DNA from 3 places in the Serratia sp. 25CWL12 genome. Region 3 is predicted to be linked to each of the others. Evidence: predicted binding sites of a transcription regulator. Region 3 holds the regulator's gene; each other region holds the start of a gene.

Region 1 (6,722 bases), 1.3 Mb from region 3:
CTGCGCTGGCGGTTCTGGCTGACGACAGTGTTGAACACGGCCCACTGGAAGTGTTGCTCACCATGACCGAAGAAGCCGGGATGGATGGTGCTTTCGGTTTACAACCCAACTGGTTGCAAGCCGATATTCTGATCAATACCGACTCAGAAGAAGAAGGCGAAATCTATATGGGCTGCGCGGGGGGTATTGATTTCATCACTACGCTGCCACTGCAACGTGAAGCGCTGCCTGCTGGCTACCAAACCTTCAAACTAATCCTCAAAGGGCTAAAGGGCGGCCACTCCGGTGGAGATATCCATCTTGGCCTGGGAAATGCCAATAAACTGCTGGCACGTTTCCTGTGTGCTCATTCTCAAGAGTTGAATCTGCGCCTGTTGGAGCTCAATGGGGGGACGTTGCGTAATGCCATTCCACGTGAAGCGGCTGCCGTGGTCGCCGTGCCCGCCGAGCAAGCCGATGCGCTGAAAGCCTTAAGCCAAAAGTTTCTGACTATTCTGAAGAACGAACTGGCAGCCAAAGAGAAAAACATCACAGTGATGTTAGAACCGGCTAACAGTTCGCTACAAGCATTGACCGCCGATTGCCAGAACCGTTTAGTGTCGCTGTTAAATGCAACACCTAACGGTGTGATTCGCATGAGTGATGAAGTGCAAGGCGTGGTAGAAACATCGCTGAACGTCGGCGTGGTGACAACCAGTGAACAAGAAGCCCAAATCATCTGTTTGGTGCGTTCTTTGATCGACAGCGGCAAAGACTATGTTGTCGGGATGCTGGCTGCGCTGGGCCAACTGGCTAACGCCAAAGGTGTTGCCAAGGGTAGTTACCCTGGCTGGCAACCGGATGCCCATTCACCGGTGATGCAACTGGTTCGTGAAACCTACCAGAAGCTGTTCAATAAGACGCCAAATATCATGGTAATCCACGCAGGGCTAGAATGTGGTCTGTTCAAGAAGCCGTATCCGAATATGGATATGGTCTCCATTGGGCCAACCATTACCGGGCCTCACTCCCCAGATGAGCAGGTGCATATCGCCAGTGTGGGTCAATACTGGATACTGCTGACCGAACTGCTAAAAGCGATTCCTGAGCGTAGCTAGTACCACATCTCTTAGGCCCAGAAATCTGGGCCTATTTCCATTTTATGACTGCGCCGACTTTTGCCCCAAGTTACCGCTGATTTCATTCATCTGCGCTTGAATCAATGCCGCGCTGAGTGGTAACAACAGAAAAGCAAACAGGACAACCAACCAGGTTTTATACCTTGGCACTTGCCCATTACTTTCAATTATGGTGCATTGATTATCACTTAGCCTAGAGACAATAATTGGAGCAACAAAGAAGGGTAGCAAAAACATCGACCACCCAGCACATTTAGGGGTTAATAACGTCGGTGATTGGGTAAAGGTCCTGATTTCCGCATGAATTTTCACAAACCAGAAAATATAATAAAACGGCACCACGAACAGGAAAAACGTTATTACTGGGGAGCGATACTTAGCTGGCTGAGGGGGTGTTTCTCTTAACGGTGGAGATTCGTAAAACAAACAGGATTTTACGGGTATAAGAAGCAGAGTCCCTACAATGATTGGAGTAGAGATCAGGGTAAAAAAGACGACGGGATCTTCAAGTAACGAAGCAGTATAAAGATAGGTAGAAATTGGCATCATAACTATATTGAACCCAAACTTTAGCGTTACCAGCATACCAAATGCGAGAACAAAGGCTTCGACACTGCCAATCGCTCCAGCAATAAAGGCCGGAATAATAAGTAACATCGCCCCGATGCCTAAGCCTATTAAAAATTCTGCTATAACCAAGACTTCAACATTTCCAGGATTAGAACTGAACAAAGAAAAACCCAATAAAACTAACCCACTGAATAGGTAAAGCATATAATAATTCTTGATCCGACTGGCAACCCAGGCAAGGATTGCGCCAAAGAATAAACCAGCCTGTTGGGTTGCATGGACCGTGCCAATATCAGTCATGGACAAGTCTGAATTGGCTTTGATAAAGAGCAAGCCAGCAGTACTGAAAAAGTACTGACTAAAACCAAAAGCAACAAAATAAAAAACTAATCCCCAAAATCGATAACTGCTTTGCAGGTCTGCCCACGTCCATTTTTTTACTGGCGTTTTTTGGCTGATTACCATTTACTTTATCCCTCTTTTTTGAATATCTACCTAGACAAGATTTTTCTAGTTTTAGCTATTTTCTGGTTTTAACTATTTTCTAGTTTTAACAACGACAATAAGCTTATACCAGCTTTTATGTGCTGACTCAAAAATTCGACAGGATCAGCCCCCACGAAATGATTACCCCACAAGGAAGCGAAACACATTGAAAATTAATGATTAAAAATGATGAGTTACTGCTTGGTTTTGATTACCACGTCAGCACTAACTGCCGCTCTAATTGAGGGTCGAGCAGAGTGACATGCAAGCCAACCAACCGAACACCACGCCCTTCCCGCCGGCTTTGCCATACCTGATGGGCAACGTTGAGCAAATCCTCTTTGTTCAACACTGGCCAAACATGCTCTTGGGTTGTTTGTTGAAAATCGTGGAATTTCAGCTTCACCCCCTGCCGGGCAATATGTAGGTCGGGTTTCACTTTGCGTAAGCGCATTTCAAGCTCAGGGTAAAGCTTCTCGTTGATCAAGGCTTCACACTCTTCCCAGCGATGAATATCTACGGCTAACGTCCGTTCAACACCGAGTGATTTCCGTAAGCGATCAGGCGAAATTTCCCGATCATCAATACCCTGACAGCGTTCCCATAACACGCGGCCAAATTTACCGAAGCGTTTTAATAAAGCCGCCAGATCATATCCCTGCACATCCGCACAGGTGATTAAGCCCACTTCTTCCAACCGTTTTGCGGTGACCTTCCCTACACCAGGGATCTTACTAAGGGGTAATTGTTGCAAGAATGCCGGGACTTGCGCGGGGGTAATCACATATTGGCCATTAGGTTTATTCAATTCAGAGGCGATCTTGGCCAAAAATTTGATCGGAGCAATACCCGCAGAGGCGGTTAGTTCAAGTTCATCGGCAATAGCCTGGCGGATCTCTTGAGCAATCAGCGTGGCAGAACCGTGGTGGTGAGTGCTATGAGTCACATCCAGATAGGCTTCGTCCAGAGAAAGGGGTTCAATCAACGACGTATAACGGGAAAAGATATCACGAATATGCAGAGAGACTTCTTTGTAAACCGCCATCCGCCCCGGTAATAATTTCAAATGCGGGCATAACTTCAGTGCCATTGCCGTCGCCATGGCGCTATGCACACCATAACGGCGCGCGGGGTAGTTAGCTGTGCTAATCACACCACGCCGATCCGCACTGCCGCCAATCGCCAGCGGAATTTCGCGCAGGCTAGGATCATCGCGCATCTCTACCGCCGCGAAGAAGCAATCCATATCAACATGAATAATTTTACGCATCACGCCCCCAACAACACTGTATAAGTATACAGCTTGTTATTAAAAGCTCAATCCCCTTGTTTTACCGCTTGGACTGGTGAAATAAGAACTAAGGGTGCTGTAAACAGCACCCTTAGTTCTTATTTCACAAGATCCGGTCTTTTACAGGATCCGATGTTTTTCCAACTGTTCACGTCGTTTTGCTTCTTTTGCCAGCCGTTTTTTACGGGCATCACAAGGCTCTGGGCAATCACAGACCTTTTCTATCCCCAACGCCGTTATGCCACCACAACTGCCCTGCAAGGCGCGGCGCCGGAAAACATAACCCAACGACATGCCCCCAACCACCAACAGGAACAGCACAAAGGATACAGCGAATGTCATCAGCATAATCGCCTCACGAACCTGACTTCAGATAAGGCTTAAAGGCATCGGAGTAGTGTTCTTCAAACCCTTTATCTGTTTTGACTATCATAAATACCGGGATACCCAACAGATTCGCCAATGCTAATCCTCGTTCTGGCCCCAGTACATTCAACCCAGTGGCAAGTCCGTCTGCTGTCATGCATGATGGACTGAGTACCGAAACTGAAACCAGATTATGGCTGATCGGTTTGCCAGTAAGCGGGTCAATAGTATGAGAATAGCGCATACCGTCTTTTTCGAAATAATTACGGTAATCACCTGATGTCGCGATCGCCATCTCGCCCGGCTCAATCACCAAATGTGCCGTTTGCTCTACACCCGCGGTTGGCCGCTCAATAGCGATACGCCATGCCTTGTTTTCACCATTGTGGCCACGAGTACGAACTTCCCCGCCAATATCCACCATATAGTTTTCAACATGTTGTGATTGCAGATACTCTACTACCACATCGACACCATAACCTTTGGCGATGGCAGAGAGATCAACATACAGTTCCGGAATACGCTTCACCAGCGCATTGCCTTCTACCGCAAGATGCTCGCTCCCTGTCCAGCTACGGCGTAACGCCAACTGTTCATCGCTTGGCACTTTATCTGGACGCCCCTCAGGACCAAAACCCCAGAGGTTGACCAACGGCCCCACCGTCACATCCAAGGCACCTTCAGTGACATGGTTAAGGCGCAATGCCTCCAATACCACTTTGGCAGTAGCAGCAGAGACCGGGAAAGGTTTGTTGATTTCGCGGCTACGGTTAAAACGGCTCAACTCGGAATCTGGCCGGTAGGTCGACATCTGTTGATTCACCAGCTCCAGCTGTTGGTCGATCCCTTGTTGTAACTTTTCTGCAGAAGGTGTTCCATCACCTGGAATATAGCGGACTGAGTAATAGGTCCCCATGGTTTTACCATCGAGATTTTCTTGCTTTGGCCCGCAAGCTGTTAACAAAAATGCGGCGCCAAGCGCCGCTAAAGTGATGAAAAATTTCATTCTGGTGTCACCGACTACAAAAATTAACCGCCAAAATCATCAAGCATGATGTTTTCATCTTCAACGCCGAGATCTTTCAGCATTTTGATCACTGCTGCGTTCATCATCGGTGGTCCACACATATAGAACTCGCAATCTTCCGGTGCGGGGTGGTTTTTCAGATAATTTTCCAGCAAGACGTTATGAATAAAGCCGGTATAGCCAGTCCAGTTATCTTCTGGTAGTGGATCAGAGAGTGCCACATTCCAGGTGAAATTCTCATTCTCTTCTTGCAGACGATTGAAGTCATCCTGATAGAACATTTCACGTAGCGAACGAGCACCATACCAGAAACTCATTTTACGCTTGGATTTCAGGCGTCTCAGCTGATCGAAAATATGCGAGCGCATCGGTGCCATACCGGCCCCACCACCGATAAACACCATTTCAGCATCGGTCTCTTTGGCATAGAACTCACCAAATGGCCCAGAAATCGTCACCTTATCCCCCGCTTTCAGCGACCAGATATAAGACGACATAATACCCGGAGGGGCATCTGGACTATTTGGCGGCGGCGGTGCAATACGCACGTTCAGCATAATGATGCCTTTCTCATCCGGGTAGTTTGCCATCGAATAGGCACGCACCGAATGCTCTTTGACCACCGAACGGAAGCGGAACAGATTGAATTTATCCCAATCTTCACGGTATTCCTGCGGCACATCAAAATCCGCATAATCCACTTCATGCGCTGGTGCTTCAATCTGGATATAACCACCAGCACGGAAAGGCACATCCTCGCCATCAGGAATTTGCAGTTTCAACTCTTTGATAAAGGTTGCTTTGTTATCATTAGAGATAACTTCACAGTCCCATTTCTTCACGCCGAAAATCTCTTCCGGCAATTCGATTTTCATGCTCTGCTTCACGTTGACCTGGCAGGCCAAACGGCAGCCCTCTTTGGCTTCACGCTTGCTGATATGGGAAAGTTCGGTCGGCAGAATATCACCGCCCCCCTCACTAATCACCACCCGGCACTGCCCACAGGAACCGCCGCCGCCACAAGCCGAGGAGATAAAAACCCCTTGGCTGGATAGCATATTGAGCAGCTTATCCCCTGCCGGAGCAGTAAAGCTTTTATCTTTATCACCATTCACTTCAATAGTGATATCACCGGTATTCACTAACTTGGATTTTGCAAACAGGATCAGTAACGCCAGCACCATAACGATGCCGGTAAACATCAACACGCCTAATATAATTTCCATAAATACTTCCTGCCTTTACAACTGAACGCCGGCAAATGACATGAATCCCAGTGCCATTAATCCAGTGGTAATAAAGGTAATGCCCAAACCACGCAGCCCGGCAGGCACATTCGAATACTTCATCTTTTCGCGGATCCCTGCCAGAGCAACAATCGCCAGCATCCAACCGATTCCAGAACCAATGCCATAAACCACCGACTCAGCAAAGTTGTAATCGCGCTGTACCATAAATGACACACCACCGAAGATCGCACAGTTCACCGTAATCAATGGCAGGAAAATGCCCAAGGCGTTGTATAAGGCAGGGAAGAAACGATCAAGGATCATCTCCAGGATCTGAACCAGAGCGGCGATAACCCCAATGAAGACAATGAAATTGAGGAAACTCAAATCCACCCCTTCCACCAGCGCACCATCACGCAGGATCAGGTTAAAAACCAGATTATTGACCGGTACCGCAATACCCAGTACTACCGTTACGGCAATGCCTAAACCAAAGGAGGTGGAGACCTTTTTCGACACGGCAAGGAAAGTACACATGCCAAGGAAAAACGCCAATGCCATGTTCTCAACAAACACCGCACGAACAAGCAGACTAATATAATGTTCCATCGGCGGTTACTCCTTTTCTATCTGCG
Region 2 (6,722 bases), 790 kb from region 3:
TGCTTCCGCATTGGCCTGTACATAGCTGATATTACCGACGATACCCTGGTCACGTAGTTTTTCGCGCCCCATCTTAAGCATCGAGTCGTTGATATCAGCCAGAATCACCTGCCCCTGTTCCCCCACCATGCGGGAAAACTTAGCGGCCAGATCACCGGTGCCCCCGGCCAGATCCAACACCCGCTGACCACGGCGTACGCCGCTACAATCAATGGTAAAACGCTTCCAGACACGGTGGATACCGAACGACATTAAGTCGTTCATCACATCATACTTTGCTGCTACCGAATGAAAAACCTTGGCCACCATGGCCTGTTTTTCAGCTCTGGCGACAGTATGAAAGCCAAAGTCGGTGGTTTCCTGCGTTTGATCTACCATTGTCTTGCCTGCTATTACGTCAATTTAGTGTCGAGAGTGTACCAGAAAGCCACGCAATACCCCACTTTCTCACCGCATCACCCTGCCGATGAGCCAGGTTGTTCTGCCCGGTGTTCACCCTCTTTAGCCACCGATAATTCAGCCATATTCTCTTCTGACTCGGCGGGAGGATCCTCATGCTGGGCATGGGCCCGTTGGGCCAATTGCGGGTTAATGGGTCGTTTGACCTCCACCCCCAGAGCTCGGAAGCTCTCTATCTGGCCGATAAGATTACCACGCCCCGAACTCAGTTTATTCATCGCCTGATGATAACTACTTTGCGCTTTATCCAGGCTTTGCCCCAGCGCCGACATATCATCAACAAACAGACGCATCTTGTCATACAACCGAGCTGCGCGATCGGCGATACGCTGGGCATTCTGGCTTTGGTGTTCATAACGCCACAGGTTGGTAATGGTTCGCAATGCCACCAGCAACGTGGTTGGGCTAACCAACATAATATTGTGCTTCAAGGCTTCGCTAATCAATTCCGGTTCACGATCAATAGCCAACAGGAATGCGGGTTCCAATGGGATAAACATCAGCACATAATCCAGTGAGCGCAAGCCAGGTAGTTGCTGGTAGTCCTTGTGCCCCAATTGACGAATATGCCCGCGCAGAGAAGCAATATGTTCGCTCAATGCAACTTCCCGTTCGCTATCATCATCGCTATTGAAGTACCGCTCATAAGCCACCAGTGACATCTTGGCATCAATCACCACATCTTTACCTTGCGGCAAACGCACAATGACGTCGGGCTGCAGACGGCTTTGGTGATCCAAGCGCACATTGACCTGGGTTTGATACTCATGCCCTTCACGCAATCCGGAGGCTTCCAGCACCCGGCCCAAAACCACCTCCCCCCAGTTGCCCTGAATTTTGTTATCCCCCTTCAGTGCCTTGGTCAGGTTGATCGCTTCACGCGCCATCTGCGCATTCAATTGCTGTAGATTACGTATTTCATGGGTCAATGTATGACGCTCGCGAGCTTCCTGGCCGAAACTATCTTGTACCTGGCGGCGAAAACCATCCAACTGTTCGCGTAACGGTAACAGCAGACGATCCAGACTTTGCCGGTTTTGTTCATCGACCTTACGACCACTGCTTTCAAAGATACGATTGGCCAGGTTTTCAAATTGCGTCGTCAACCGCTGTTCACTGCTGATTAATAACCGCTGTTTCTCTTCTGCAGCAATACGCGTCTCTTCCCAACGAACCGTCGCTTCACGCAGTTTCGCCTCTTGTGTACTATTGATTTCACGTTGGGCGCGCAACGCCTGATCTAATTGTTCACATTGATTACGCCAGTGATTGAGGTGCTGTAACCTTTCCTGCCCGGCGGCCAATTGGCTATGTAGTGCACGCAGTTCCAGATCATTTTGCCGTAATTGCTGTTCATAGCGCCGCACTGTCTCTTGGCTAGAGGTCGTTTCAAGCTGCGCTTGCTGCAAGGATTGCTCCAACAATCGCCTATCAGTTTCATGCAGCGCTCGCTGCTGTTGCCCACGCCAACTCGCGATCACCCCCCCGATCAGTAGGCCAAAAACAACGCCACCCATAGCGTAAACCAACGTGATTTCCAACTTGCCCCCTTTTATATCGCGGGTGATACCCAGATTCATTCAAGCGGCGAAAGCACCTGGCTATAACTTAAATAAACCAAGGTATAGCGCCTTCGCACTAATTACCCGCCACGTTAAAGGGAGACTGTATGGATGTCCAGTCAGTTTTCATTAATCCTCGTCCCCACGCAAGTGAGGGTATTATTGACGGTTATTGAATGAGTTGCGGACACCTGCTTAGAGGAGCGCGCGGTAACCTGCTCAGTCACCGCGCTAATTAAGATGGGTTAGAACAGTTTGAAACGATACTCGGCGATAAATTGCGCCCCTAGTGAGTGGGATGTCTGATACTGACCATCGGATATCACCGGTGTTTTACTGCGATTTTTATAGGACCACCCCGGCCCCACCATCGCAAACACCGTCAAGTTCTTCAGCGTGGGATGAGAAGGATCCCAGCGACCAAAGACGTTGATTTCCCCGGTGCGCACAGCAACGCCTTGGTAGCTGAACTGAGCGGCGTTACCCGTCAAACCCGCCGTCAACTCCGGGGTGATTCGGTACTCAGCCCAGGCTGCCAGCATAGTTTCACCATCTCGCATATAGTCTTCACCAGAATAAGCCATGGAGGTAAAGTTTCCTCGTGAGTCCCTGGTCATATGTCGCGGATAAGACCCAAGCTCCCCCCACCTTTAGGTGCACGGGTGTGAGAAACACCCAGCTTAAGACTCCAAAGTGGCTCCTGCCATTTAGCATCAAAGGCATAGTGGTTGGCATTATTGTCGAAATTACGCCGGTTCAGTGCCATGGATTTATAATCATCCAGCGCCTGAGTGGTATAAATCTGACTACCCAGGCTAAGTTTCTCAACCGGGTTAAAGGCGACTTTCAGGATCTGGCGGCGCAAATAATTCTGCGACTCACCATAAGCCAGTTGACCGTTAAACGGTTGACTCTTATAGCCCAATTCACCAGTGGCGAGATGATTGATATAGCGGCCCTCGTTGGTTTGTAACCGCAGACTATCAGGGGAATTACGCGCCATGGTGCGTTCCACATAAGCCCCGCGCAAGGAGAACCCGCCGCCTTCCATCCCACCCGACCACCCCAGATAGCTGGTAGGAGATAAGCGGGTCGAGTTAGTGATAACGCCATAGTTACGTAGCGTTTGCCAGCCCCCTTGAGCATTCAGCGCCACACCGGCGACGTCTCCTTTCAGCTTGATATAACGCTGACCAAATTTGCTAAAGCCCGTCGCATTATCTTTGTTATTACCTGAGCCATTGTTGTATAACACCCCTCGGGAATCAAAATAATCGCTAGCCCCCAGTTTTACCGCGCCGTAATAATCAACATTGATACCGATAATATCGGCCCAATAGCCGGATTGATAACCCAGTGCGAAACCTTGCCCCCAAGCACTATGGACTTTCTTCTGGTCGGTGGCATCCTCCTTGAGATATCTAAACTCATTTCTCAATGATAATTGCGCCTGACTATCAGTAAAAAATGGCGAAGTAAAAAGTGGTGATGTGAGGGCGTTTTCATTTTTTGCCTGCACATGATTTGATAATAGTGATATAGCAATAGAACAACATAAAGTATATTTCTTCATTTTTTCATCCACTGAAATAGTATCGTTCCCCCTTCAGAGGGGGACTCTCATTTTCATTCAAACTGCGGTGGTGTTGGCGTTTTTGGGTTCTACTCGTCATTATTCAAGTGGCTTGAATTATTTAGAGCATGAATAGTTCACCATGAACTCCACCCCTATCGGAGTCATTGTCTGTAGCATTCAAATTATTCCCCTGTAACCTGCAGATAAAGCCATTGAAAGTATAATTATTTTTTATTTATGATCTCTTTCCCTTTAGCGACATAACTCATATCACCAATATCAACCACAGTATATTTACCATCCTTATAGGTTATTTTTACTACTGCAGCATTTTTCAACGGTTTATTTTTGTTTGGACTGTCGGTCATATCAGAAAGCATCATCAGCATGGATAGCCCTGATGAGACCGAGAGAATATTTTTATCCCCATTCTTTAAAGCATTCTGTACCATGGTATCCATTGCACCTTTCATACGTGTTTTCACCTGCAATGCACTCTCTGCTTCTTTTTTTCATCACTCTGGCTGATGACATTAACCATCGTGACAAGATCGACTTTCCCCTCAGCAATTTGTTTAAACAAAACCTCAGAGGAGGCCATACCGGCACGTTTAGCCGCAAAATCCCACATATATTTATTCGGTGTGCCCTCAAAACCACCGAAGAACATCTCACGCAAGCCGGGGAGTTCCGTGACCTTAACCGCTGACTTACCCGTCTCTTGCAGGATCACCTGCATCGTTTCCCGCTGGCGCCCTGCATCACTGGTGTAATAGCTGTCAAAAGGGATCCCTTTCAACCCGGCGCCCAAATAACGGGCAGTTTCAACACCGTCTGATGTCAACGGTGAGTCTGACCACCCTTGTACTTTATCGTAGGTATTCAGAATGGTTTTACCATGACGCGCAAAATAGATATTTATACTGTCATTTTCTGTTGCCAAAACAGGGAATGCCGAGAAAGAAGAGAGAGAAAGCATTGAAGCCAACAACCAGGTTTTAAATTTCATTTCATATTCCTTTTTGAAAGTTATCACGCAAAACAATAAGTTTCATATATACAAATACAAGAATTATATTTATGTCGATAATCTATTAATAACATCAAAACAATTCACCAGCGGTGGATCACCCCTTTTTATTGGGCAATAAAAAACCCAAACCCATAACAGTTAACTGCCATCGGGTTTGGGTTTTGCCTGTTTATACTCTGCATATTTCAAGTAATCTGGGCGTTAGATGCATTTATTCGCACCCGTCACCTGCTGACACTTAAATAATGAGATGTAAAATAACAGTGACAATCCACTTATAAGAAAACTAACATCACCAAAGAAATAAATAAATAGAAATCAGCAAGGAAATACCAAAACGTGATCAAATCCGCACTCTATCGTCAATGATTACCGAATAGCTTAAAGTGCCCCTGTAATATAAAAGCTGACTTCTACTCAAAACAACTCAAATTGATTAAAAAGCACTCATTGAGAAAGAGAGCAGGCCTGTTAGACCTGCTCTCTTTTTCTCGTTATTTCTGGTTGTTATTTCTGCTTGTTATTTCTGCTTGCTTAAATCTCTCGCTAAATAGCTGATCCTAATACTGCTACACTTTTGCCTGACCGTGCTTCCTACCAGGGAATGGGCTTACCGTTTTCATAAAGTGGCGTATCTTTTTCAGTAATTGCCACATCGAACGGCAGCTATGATTCCGGGTTATCGTGTCATGTAATGCTTGCCACAGCCTTTCAACGTGGTTCACCCATGGCGAGTAGACGGGTTGATAAATAACAATAAATTTGGGGTTCTTCTTCAGCCACCGAAGTGTTTCACGACTTTTATGGATAATGTAGTTATCAACGATCAGGGTGATGCTTTTTGCCCGCCGATACGTGCTCTTAAGGTGTTCCAACAAGCTGATAAATAGTCCCGATTTTTTGCTGCTGCCACCAACATAGCTGACTTTTCCCGTGCCACTGTGTAATGCACCGGCCAGATAATATTTTTCGTTTTGTCCCGGCGTAACAACCTGTTTTTGTTGACCACGAAGTTGCCAGTCAGCCCCTATTTTGGGGTTGAGATGGATATCCACTTCATCCTCGTAAAATACAGGATGCTCAGCGCTGCACTGGGCAAGAGCCTTGGCGATAACGGCCATTTTCTCTTCTTTATGTGGGTCTCGAATACGCAGTGTTGGTGCAGCTCTTCGCCAGACCAACCCCGCGGAGGGAAGCCAGCGACGAACCGTCGAAGCGTGCAAATTGCAGCCTGTTATCTCATTGATTTTTATTGCTAACAACTCTGTGCTCCACCGAGAACGCTGATAACCAAAATCGTTTGGTGAATGCTTAATCAGTTGACGTAACAGCGAACAAATATGCTCAAACGGCCAGCGTCGTCCACGCCCTGGAGGTAATGATTTCAATCCTTCCAGACCGTAAAGCGTAAACCAATTAACCCAGCGCCCCAACGATGAACGCGCGCAACAAAGCGACTTGGCAACATCGCTAACCGTGTCACCACGGTGAAGCATCAACATAGCGGTCAGTCTGCGAGCGTGGTTCTTGTCGTCTGTTCTATGGATGATTTTTCGCATCAGAGATCTTTCTGCATCGGATATTGGTGCTATGATCGGCATAACTCAGTCCGGTTGGTGGTTTGGGATATTCAGCGATTGATCAGATCGCTTAAATCGGACTGAGTTCCCTCCTGGTGATCTACTATTTGGAACAGCTATTTAGTTATTGTCAGGCGCGGTCTCGGTAGGTGTCGGAAGCTGCTGACGGCGTACCCCCCAGATGATGAGTGCCAACACCAACAGCGGCAAGACGGGGTCAAGCCAGGTACCGCCTGAGCCGAACAGCAGATTAAGCAGCGCCACGCTAGTGCCACCAATAGCCCAAGCGATAGTCGTGGGGATGGACCAAACCACCATCTGCTGCTTGACGTCAGAGATCCCCATCATGCGATTAACTACCCAGAACAGGCTGTCATTAAAGTAGCCGAAGAAGAGCGAGCCCATGGTGGCAGCCTGGGCAGCCAGCAGCATATTGACCCCTGGGATCTGAGCCAAGATAGGTGCCGAGATAGAGGCAGCGGTCACCATGGCCACAGTGCCCGACCCCTGGA
Region 3 (6,722 bases):
CAGCTTGCAAGCAAGGTCTTGATATGATGGCTCAAATGAAAACTTCAATGGGCATCAAATAATCCCGCATCAATATTGTTTCCGTGCCTATCTTCGGTGCGGAAATCAATCCCTCCCCGTTACCACTGAAGTTACCGCTCTGTTAATCATCATTTCATCATGATGGGTTCTAATAATCTTAGCTATTAATCATTGCCAGTTAACCAACCAAGTGCGCTAACCGCTATGTTAGTCCGGCAAACGCGTCATGATACTTGTTATTCCCCTAGGCACCTCTCGGCGATTGCCGATGAATATGATAAAATCAGCGCCTATTCACCTACCGGGATATTGGCGATGAACTCAACCAATCAGGAAAAGCTACTCGCGCAGGCTGAACAACTCTGTCAGCAGCGCAATGTAAGGCTGACCCCACAACGGCTGGAAGTGTTACGTCTGATGACTGAACAACCCGGAGCCATCAGTGCTTACGATCTACTGGATCTGTTACGTATCGCAGAACCTCAGGCCAAACCGCCCACCGTCTATCGAGCACTGGATTTCTTACTGGAGCAAGGGTTTATTCACCGCATAGAATCTGCTAACAGCTACGTACTGTGCCATCACTTCGAACAGCCGATGCACACCTCAGCGCTATTTATCTGCGATCGCTGCAGGCAAGTCACTGAACGGACGACAGAGGGTGTGGAAGAAACGCTACAGAAACTCGCCCTGGAATCAGGTTTTGTCTTACGCCACAGTGTGGTTGAAGCACATGGGTTATGCTCCGCCTGTGTTGAAATAGAAGCCTGTAACCACAAACACAGTTGCCAGCATGATCACAGCATAGTGATAAAGAAAAAATAGAGAGTTCACACTCCTTTCAAACCGCAGTAAAACAGGTGACCTTATTCACCCTTGGCAGGGAGTGAAAACCAGGTACCACGCACCTGATGACGGTGCCATATCCACCCCAGCGCAACACCACGTAATGCCAGGAATACAGCCAAAGCCAGCCATAGCGCATGATTACCTAATAGTGGCAGTGTAAATAAAGTCAGCCCATAACCCGCTGCTGCCACCACCATGCTGTTGCGCATTTCAGTGCCACGGGTGGCACCAATAAACATACCATCCAGTAAATAACACCAGACTCCCACCACAGGCAGCACGACTTGCCAGAGAAGATAGTGACCGGCCAAGGTACGCAACAGCGGTAATGAGGTTAAAGCCGCGACAATATAAGGCCCGGTAAACAGATAAACCGTGGCAAAGCCCAGTGCCAGCATACCTGCCTGGCGACAAGCGGCATACCATATCGCATGCAATTGACGGTCGTCCCTTGCGCCATAGGCGTAACCGGAATGGACCTCAACGGCATAAGCAAAGCCATCCAAAGCATAGGCGGTAAATGTTAACAAACTCATCAATATCGCATTGACGGCCACCACATCACTCCCCATGCGCGCCGCAAAAATCGTTAACGAAGAGAAACACAATTGCAGCAGGAGTGAGCGCAGCATGATATCGCGGTTAAGTGCCAACAAGCGACGTAAGTTACCGCGCCAGGCATGCCGCAACATCGCTAATGAGATGCCACGTGAACATAATACCCGCCAAGCAAGCCATAACCCCAACAGCAGTGTGGCATACTCCGCCAGCACCGTTGCCGTGGCAGCCCCCGAGACACCCCAACCCAAGCCGATCACCAGCACGATATCCAACACGATATTCAGCAGATTACCCGCTATCAGCATCACCACCGGCGCACGCACATATTGAACACCGAGCAACCAGCCGAGCAATACCATATTCGCCAGTGCTGCCGGGGCACTCAGCCAGCGGATCTCCAGAAACCGTCTAGCCTGTACTAATACCGCTTGATCACCACCGACAATATGTAATGCCAGCGAGATCAGTGGGCCACGGAGTAACACTATGGTTAAGCCAATCAACAGCGCTAACAGCAACGGCTGCATAAAAGTACGCGCCAAGCGCTGTGGGTCCCCTGCCCCTAACGCCTGCGCCGTTAACCCGGTGGTACTCATGCGCAAAAATAGTAACAACATAAACAGGAAATTGGTCGCCATTGCACCAACCGCTACCCCACCAAGATAAATTGCGCTATCAAGATGGCCGATAACCGCTGTATCCACCAAACCAAGCAGAGGAACCGTGATATTGGAAAAGATCATTGGCAATGCCAGACGCCACAGTATTTTGTCAGCAGGGCTGGTGAAGGTAGCGAGTAAACGCATTGCGATCTATTCCGACGGCAGAAGTAGAGTTGTTGACATGGACAGAATATCGCCCCGCTATTGAGGCGATATACCTATTTGATTAGATAACATGACAAAAAAGAGGTGTCAGAGCCAGTCACCGTTGCGGATCACGCCCACCGCCAAGCCTTCAATCGTGAAATTCTGATGCTTCAAATCCACCACTATTGGCTGAAACTCACTGTTTTCTGGCAATAACTCAACAATATTACCCTGTTTCTTCAGGCGCTTTACTGTCACTTCATCTTCAATACGAGCCACCACCACCTGGCCGTTACGCACATCCTGAGTTTTATGCACCGCCAGCAGATCGCCATCCAGAATACCAATATCGCGCATAGACATCCCACTGACGCGCAACAGGAAATCCGCACTAGGGTGGAATAAGCTCGGGTCAACTTTATAGTGCCCTTCAATATGTTGCTGAGCCAACAAGGGTTCACCCGCCGCCACCCGGCCAACCAAAGGTAACCCTTCTTCCTCTTCCATCAGCAAGCGGATACCGCGAGAAGCCCCGGAAACCACTTCAATAACACCTTTGCGGGCCAGAGCTTTCAGGTGCTCTTCTGCCGCATTTGGTGAGCGAAACCCCAGGCGCATTGCGATCTCGGCACGTGTTGGTGGCATGCCCGTTTGTGAAATATGATCGCGAATCAGATCATAGACCTCTTGCTGTCTGGTAGTTAGTGCTTTCATTCCGCCCCCTGTTTGTTTATACAGTCATGCTGTGAGTATATACAGGTAAACCAGGATTGGGAATCAATTCATAAATAAAAATCAGGGATTAGCGAGATTGATCGCACCCCATGACATCGGTTTACTCGTCAGGCGAAGTGATCCCAGAGCACCGAGATCCAGACAAACAGCGCCAACAAAATCGTCAGAAAAACCGCGGCTGAAGCCATGTCTTTCGATCGCCCGGAAAGCTCATGATATTCAGTTCCCACCCGATCAACGATCGCTTCAATCGCACTGTTGATAATTTCAATAATCACCACCAGCACCAGGGAGCCGATCAATAAAATGCGCGCTATCGCCCCCACATCAAGCCATATCGCCAGTACGATAGCCACCACGGCCACCACCAGTTCTTGGCGGAAAGCAGCCTCATTGCGCCAGGCTGCAATTAATCCTTTATATGAATAGCCAACAGCTTTAATAATACGTGTCATGCCAGTAATTTGATTTGCCATGTTTCATCTCACAAGGTAGGTCATCGTTTCAATACCACAGACCTGTTACACGGTTTCTGGTATGCTTTCAGCGCAATTGCTAACAAGAGGCTTCAGGTCGTTATGTCAGGTTGGCGTAAAATTTATTATAACCTATTGAATTTACCACTTAAGTTTTTGGTAAAAAGTAAAATTATCCCTTCAGACCCTATTTCGGAGTTAGGGTTGGATCCGTCTAGGCCGATTTTGTATGTTTTGCCTTATAATTCCAAGGCAGATTTACTCACTCTGCGTACCCAGTGTCTGGCGCAGGATCTGCCCGACCCCCTTGAGCCACTTGAAATCGATGGCTCCGTGTTGCCCAGCCATGTGTTTATCCATGAAGGGCCACGCGTCTTTCGCTACTACACACCGAAAGAAGAGTCGGTAAAACTGTTCCATGATTATCTGGATCTTCACCGCAGTAATCCAGACCTTGATATCCAAATGTTACCGGTGTCAGTGATGTTTGGTCGCTCCCCTGGTCGTGAAGGGCAGGGTGCCCCCCACCTGCGCCTGCTAAACGGTGTGCAAAAATTCTTCGCCATACTCTGGTTGGGCCGCGATAGCTTTGTCCGCTTCTCCAACACCGTTTCTTTACGCCGTATGGCAACCGAACATGGTACAGATAAAACCATTGCACAAAAACTGGCGCGCGTGGCGCGGATGCATTTCTCTCGCCAACTCCTGGCCGCCGTTGGGCCAAGTCTGCCTGTTCGTCAGGATCTGTTCAATAAGCTGCTGGCCTCCAAGGCCATTGAGAAAGCAGTAGAAGATGAAGCTCGCAGCAAGAAGATCTCTTACGAAAAAGCGCAACAGAACGCTATTTCCTTAATGGAAGAGATCGCGGCTAATTTCTCTTATGAAGCGGTACGTCTCTCTGATCGCGTCCTGAGTTGGACCTGGAACCGCCTCTATCAGGGTATTAATGTCACCAAGGCCGAACGAGTCAGGCAATTGGCACAAGATGGTCATGAGATAGTCTATGTCCCCTGCCACCGCAGCCATATGGATTACCTCTTGCTTTCCTATGTGCTCTACCACCAAGGGCTGGTTCCCCCGCATATCGCCGCAGGGATTAACCTCAATTTCTGGCCTGCCGGGCCGATTTTCCGCCGTTTGGGGGCATTCTTTATCCGTCGTACCTTTAAAGGTAACAAACTTTATTCTACGGTTTTCCGTGAATACCTTGGTGAACTATTCACCCGAGGCTATTCGGTAGAATATTTTGTTGAGGGTGGGCGTTCTCGTACTGGCCGGTTACTGGAGCCGAAAACCGGCACTTTATCCATGACAATTCAAGCCATGTTACGGGGGGGTACCCGCCCGATTACCCTGGTCCCGGTTTATATCGGTTATGAGCATGTGATGGAGGTGGGTACCTACGCCAAAGAACTGCGTGGTGCCACCAAAGAAAAAGAGGGCCTGCTGCAGATGCTTCGTGGGCTGCGTAAGTTACGCAATCTAGGCCAAGGGTATGTAAACTTTGGCGAACCCATTCCATTGACCTCCTATCTCAATCAACAGGCGCCTCAATGGCGTGAATCCATCGATCCGATAGAATCGCAGCGCCCAGTCTGGCTGACGCCGGTGGTAAACGGTCTGGCTAGCGAAATTATGGTAAGGATCAACAATGCCGCTGCGGCCAACGCCATGAACCTGTGTTGCACAGCGTTACTGGCTTCTCGCCAACGTTCGTTAGCCCGTGAACAGTTGCTTGAACAGTTGGAATGCTATCTGCAATTGATGCGTAACGCGCCTTATGCGCCCGATGCCACCGCCCCTGCTCAAACTCCTGAGCAACTGCTGGACCACGCTTTAAGCATGAGTAAGTTTGAAGTAGAGCAGGACAATATTGGCGACATTATTATTCTGCCGCGTGAGCAAGCGGTGCTGATGACCTACTACCGCAATAACATTCATCATATGTTAGTGCTGCCTTCCCTGATTGCGACTATTGTGATGCATCACCGTCAAGTATCGCGCGTTGAGCTGTTACGCCAGGTGAGTCTGATCTACCCGATGTTAAAGGCGGAACTGTTCCTGCGTTACGACAAAGATCAACTGTCAGAGGTACTGCAACCACTGATTGATGAGTTGACGCGTCAGCAATTGATTTGTGATAAAGGCGAGGAACTGGTACTCAACCCTGCTCGAATCCGTCCATTGCAACTGTTAGCTGCCGGTGTCCGTGAAACCCTGCAACGTTATGCCATCACCATGTCACTCCTTAGCGCCAACCCGAGTATCAACCGGGGGGCGTTGGAAAAAGAGAGCCGCATTATGGCCCAGCGTCTATCGGTTCTGCATGGTATCAATGCGCCGGAGTTCTTCGATAAAGCCGTATTCTCCACGTTAGTGGCCACATTACGTGAAGAGGGCTATATCAATGATAGTGGCGATGCTATTCGTGAGCATACGCTGGAGGTCTACACCATACTGAGCGATTTGATTACTCCAGAAATCAAGTTGACCATCGAAAGCGTCAGTATGCTAGAAGAGACCAACACGCTAATGGCACCAGAAGAGCAAGAAGCAGCGCTAAAAGAAGAGTAATCAGCGCAGAAAGGCATCCCATGGATGCCTTTCTGCCTGCATCAGGTGGCCAAATTTATTAAACCACGACACCGATATAATTGAACATAATTCCGATAAACAACACCAAACCAACATAATTGTTATTCATAAATGCCCGGAAGCACGCCTCGCGGTTACGGTTAGCTATCTGTTGTTGTTGATAAATAAATAGCACCCCAGCCAATAACAGCGACCAGTAAAACACCCCGTTCAACTGCATCAAATAACCGACCCACAGCATCAGTAGCAGCGTGGCGAACTGCAGCAGACCAATAATCAACTTGTCATGGCGACCAAACAGTATTGCCGTGGATTTGATACCAATCTTTAAATCATCATCCCGATCAACCATGGCATACAAGGTATCGTAAGCCACCGTCCAGCAAATATTGGCCAAAAACAGCAACCAGCAGACCAATGGCAACGCTTCGCTCACTGCCGCATAGGCCATCGGAATTGACCAGCCAAACGCCGCACCGAGCACCACTTGCGGTAAACTGGTCACCCGCTTCATAAATGGGTAAATCCAAGCCAAAGCCAACGCGGCCAGCGACAACCAGATGGTCATGGCATTGAGTGTCAGTACCAGCAAAAAAGAGACCAACACCAGGGAGACAAACAGAATTTTGGCCTCCTTTTCACTGACTCGCCCACTGGGCAGCGGACGCCCTGCTGT

What was found. The regulator LexA, encoded in region 3, represses DNA repair genes until DNA is damaged. The targets are predictions, from matches to a motif close to TNCTGTATGTACATACAGNA.
Region 1: the regulator LexA is predicted to act here: its motif matches at 3,459-3,478, upstream of dinB (DNA polymerase IV).
Region 2: the regulator LexA is predicted to act here: its motif matches at 2,123-2,142, upstream of rmuC (DNA recombination protein RmuC).

Annotation. Positions count from the first base shown of each region.
Region 1 is NZ_CM147698.1:3,247,810-3,254,531, forward strand. It holds gene pepD (beta-Ala-His dipeptidase) at 1-1,097, shown strand, start outside; gene ACX9GV_RS13985 (hypothetical protein) at 1,140-2,153, opposite strand; gene dinB (DNA polymerase IV) at 2,386-3,444, opposite strand; gene nqrM ((Na+)-NQR maturation NqrM) at 3,586-3,813, opposite strand; gene ACX9GV_RS14000 (FAD:protein FMN transferase) at 3,821-4,837, opposite strand; gene nqrF (NADH:ubiquinone reductase (Na(+)-transporting) subunit F) at 4,861-6,084, opposite strand; gene nqrE (NADH:ubiquinone reductase (Na(+)-transporting) subunit E) at 6,100-6,696, opposite strand; gene ACX9GV_RS14015 (NADH:ubiquinone reductase (Na(+)-transporting) subunit D) at 6,703-6,722, opposite strand, start outside.
Region 2 is NZ_CM147698.1:3,782,372-3,789,093, forward strand. It holds gene ubiE (bifunctional demethylmenaquinone methyltransferase/2-methoxy-6-polyprenyl-1,4-benzoquinol methylase UbiE) at 1-378, opposite strand, end outside; gene rmuC (DNA recombination protein RmuC) at 456-2,000, opposite strand; gene ACX9GV_RS16400 (hypothetical protein) at 2,267-2,605, opposite strand; gene ACX9GV_RS16405 (OprD family outer membrane porin) at 2,635-3,459, opposite strand; gene ACX9GV_RS16410 (hypothetical protein) at 3,822-4,070, opposite strand; gene ACX9GV_RS16415 (histidine phosphatase family protein) at 4,079-4,606, opposite strand; gene ACX9GV_RS16420 (IS630 family transposase) at 5,200-6,231, opposite strand; gene ACX9GV_RS16425 (GntP family permease) at 6,331-6,722, opposite strand, start outside.
Region 3 is NZ_CM147698.1:47,882-54,603, reverse strand. It holds gene ACX9GV_RS00225 (DUF5339 domain-containing protein) at 1-62, shown strand, start outside; gene zur (zinc uptake transcriptional repressor Zur) at 337-846, shown strand; gene dinF (MATE family efflux transporter DinF) at 888-2,237, opposite strand; gene lexA (transcriptional repressor LexA) at 2,346-2,954, opposite strand; gene ACX9GV_RS00205 (diacylglycerol kinase) at 3,083-3,451, opposite strand; gene plsB (glycerol-3-phosphate 1-O-acyltransferase PlsB) at 3,554-6,025, shown strand; gene ubiA (4-hydroxybenzoate octaprenyltransferase) at 6,084-6,722, opposite strand, start outside.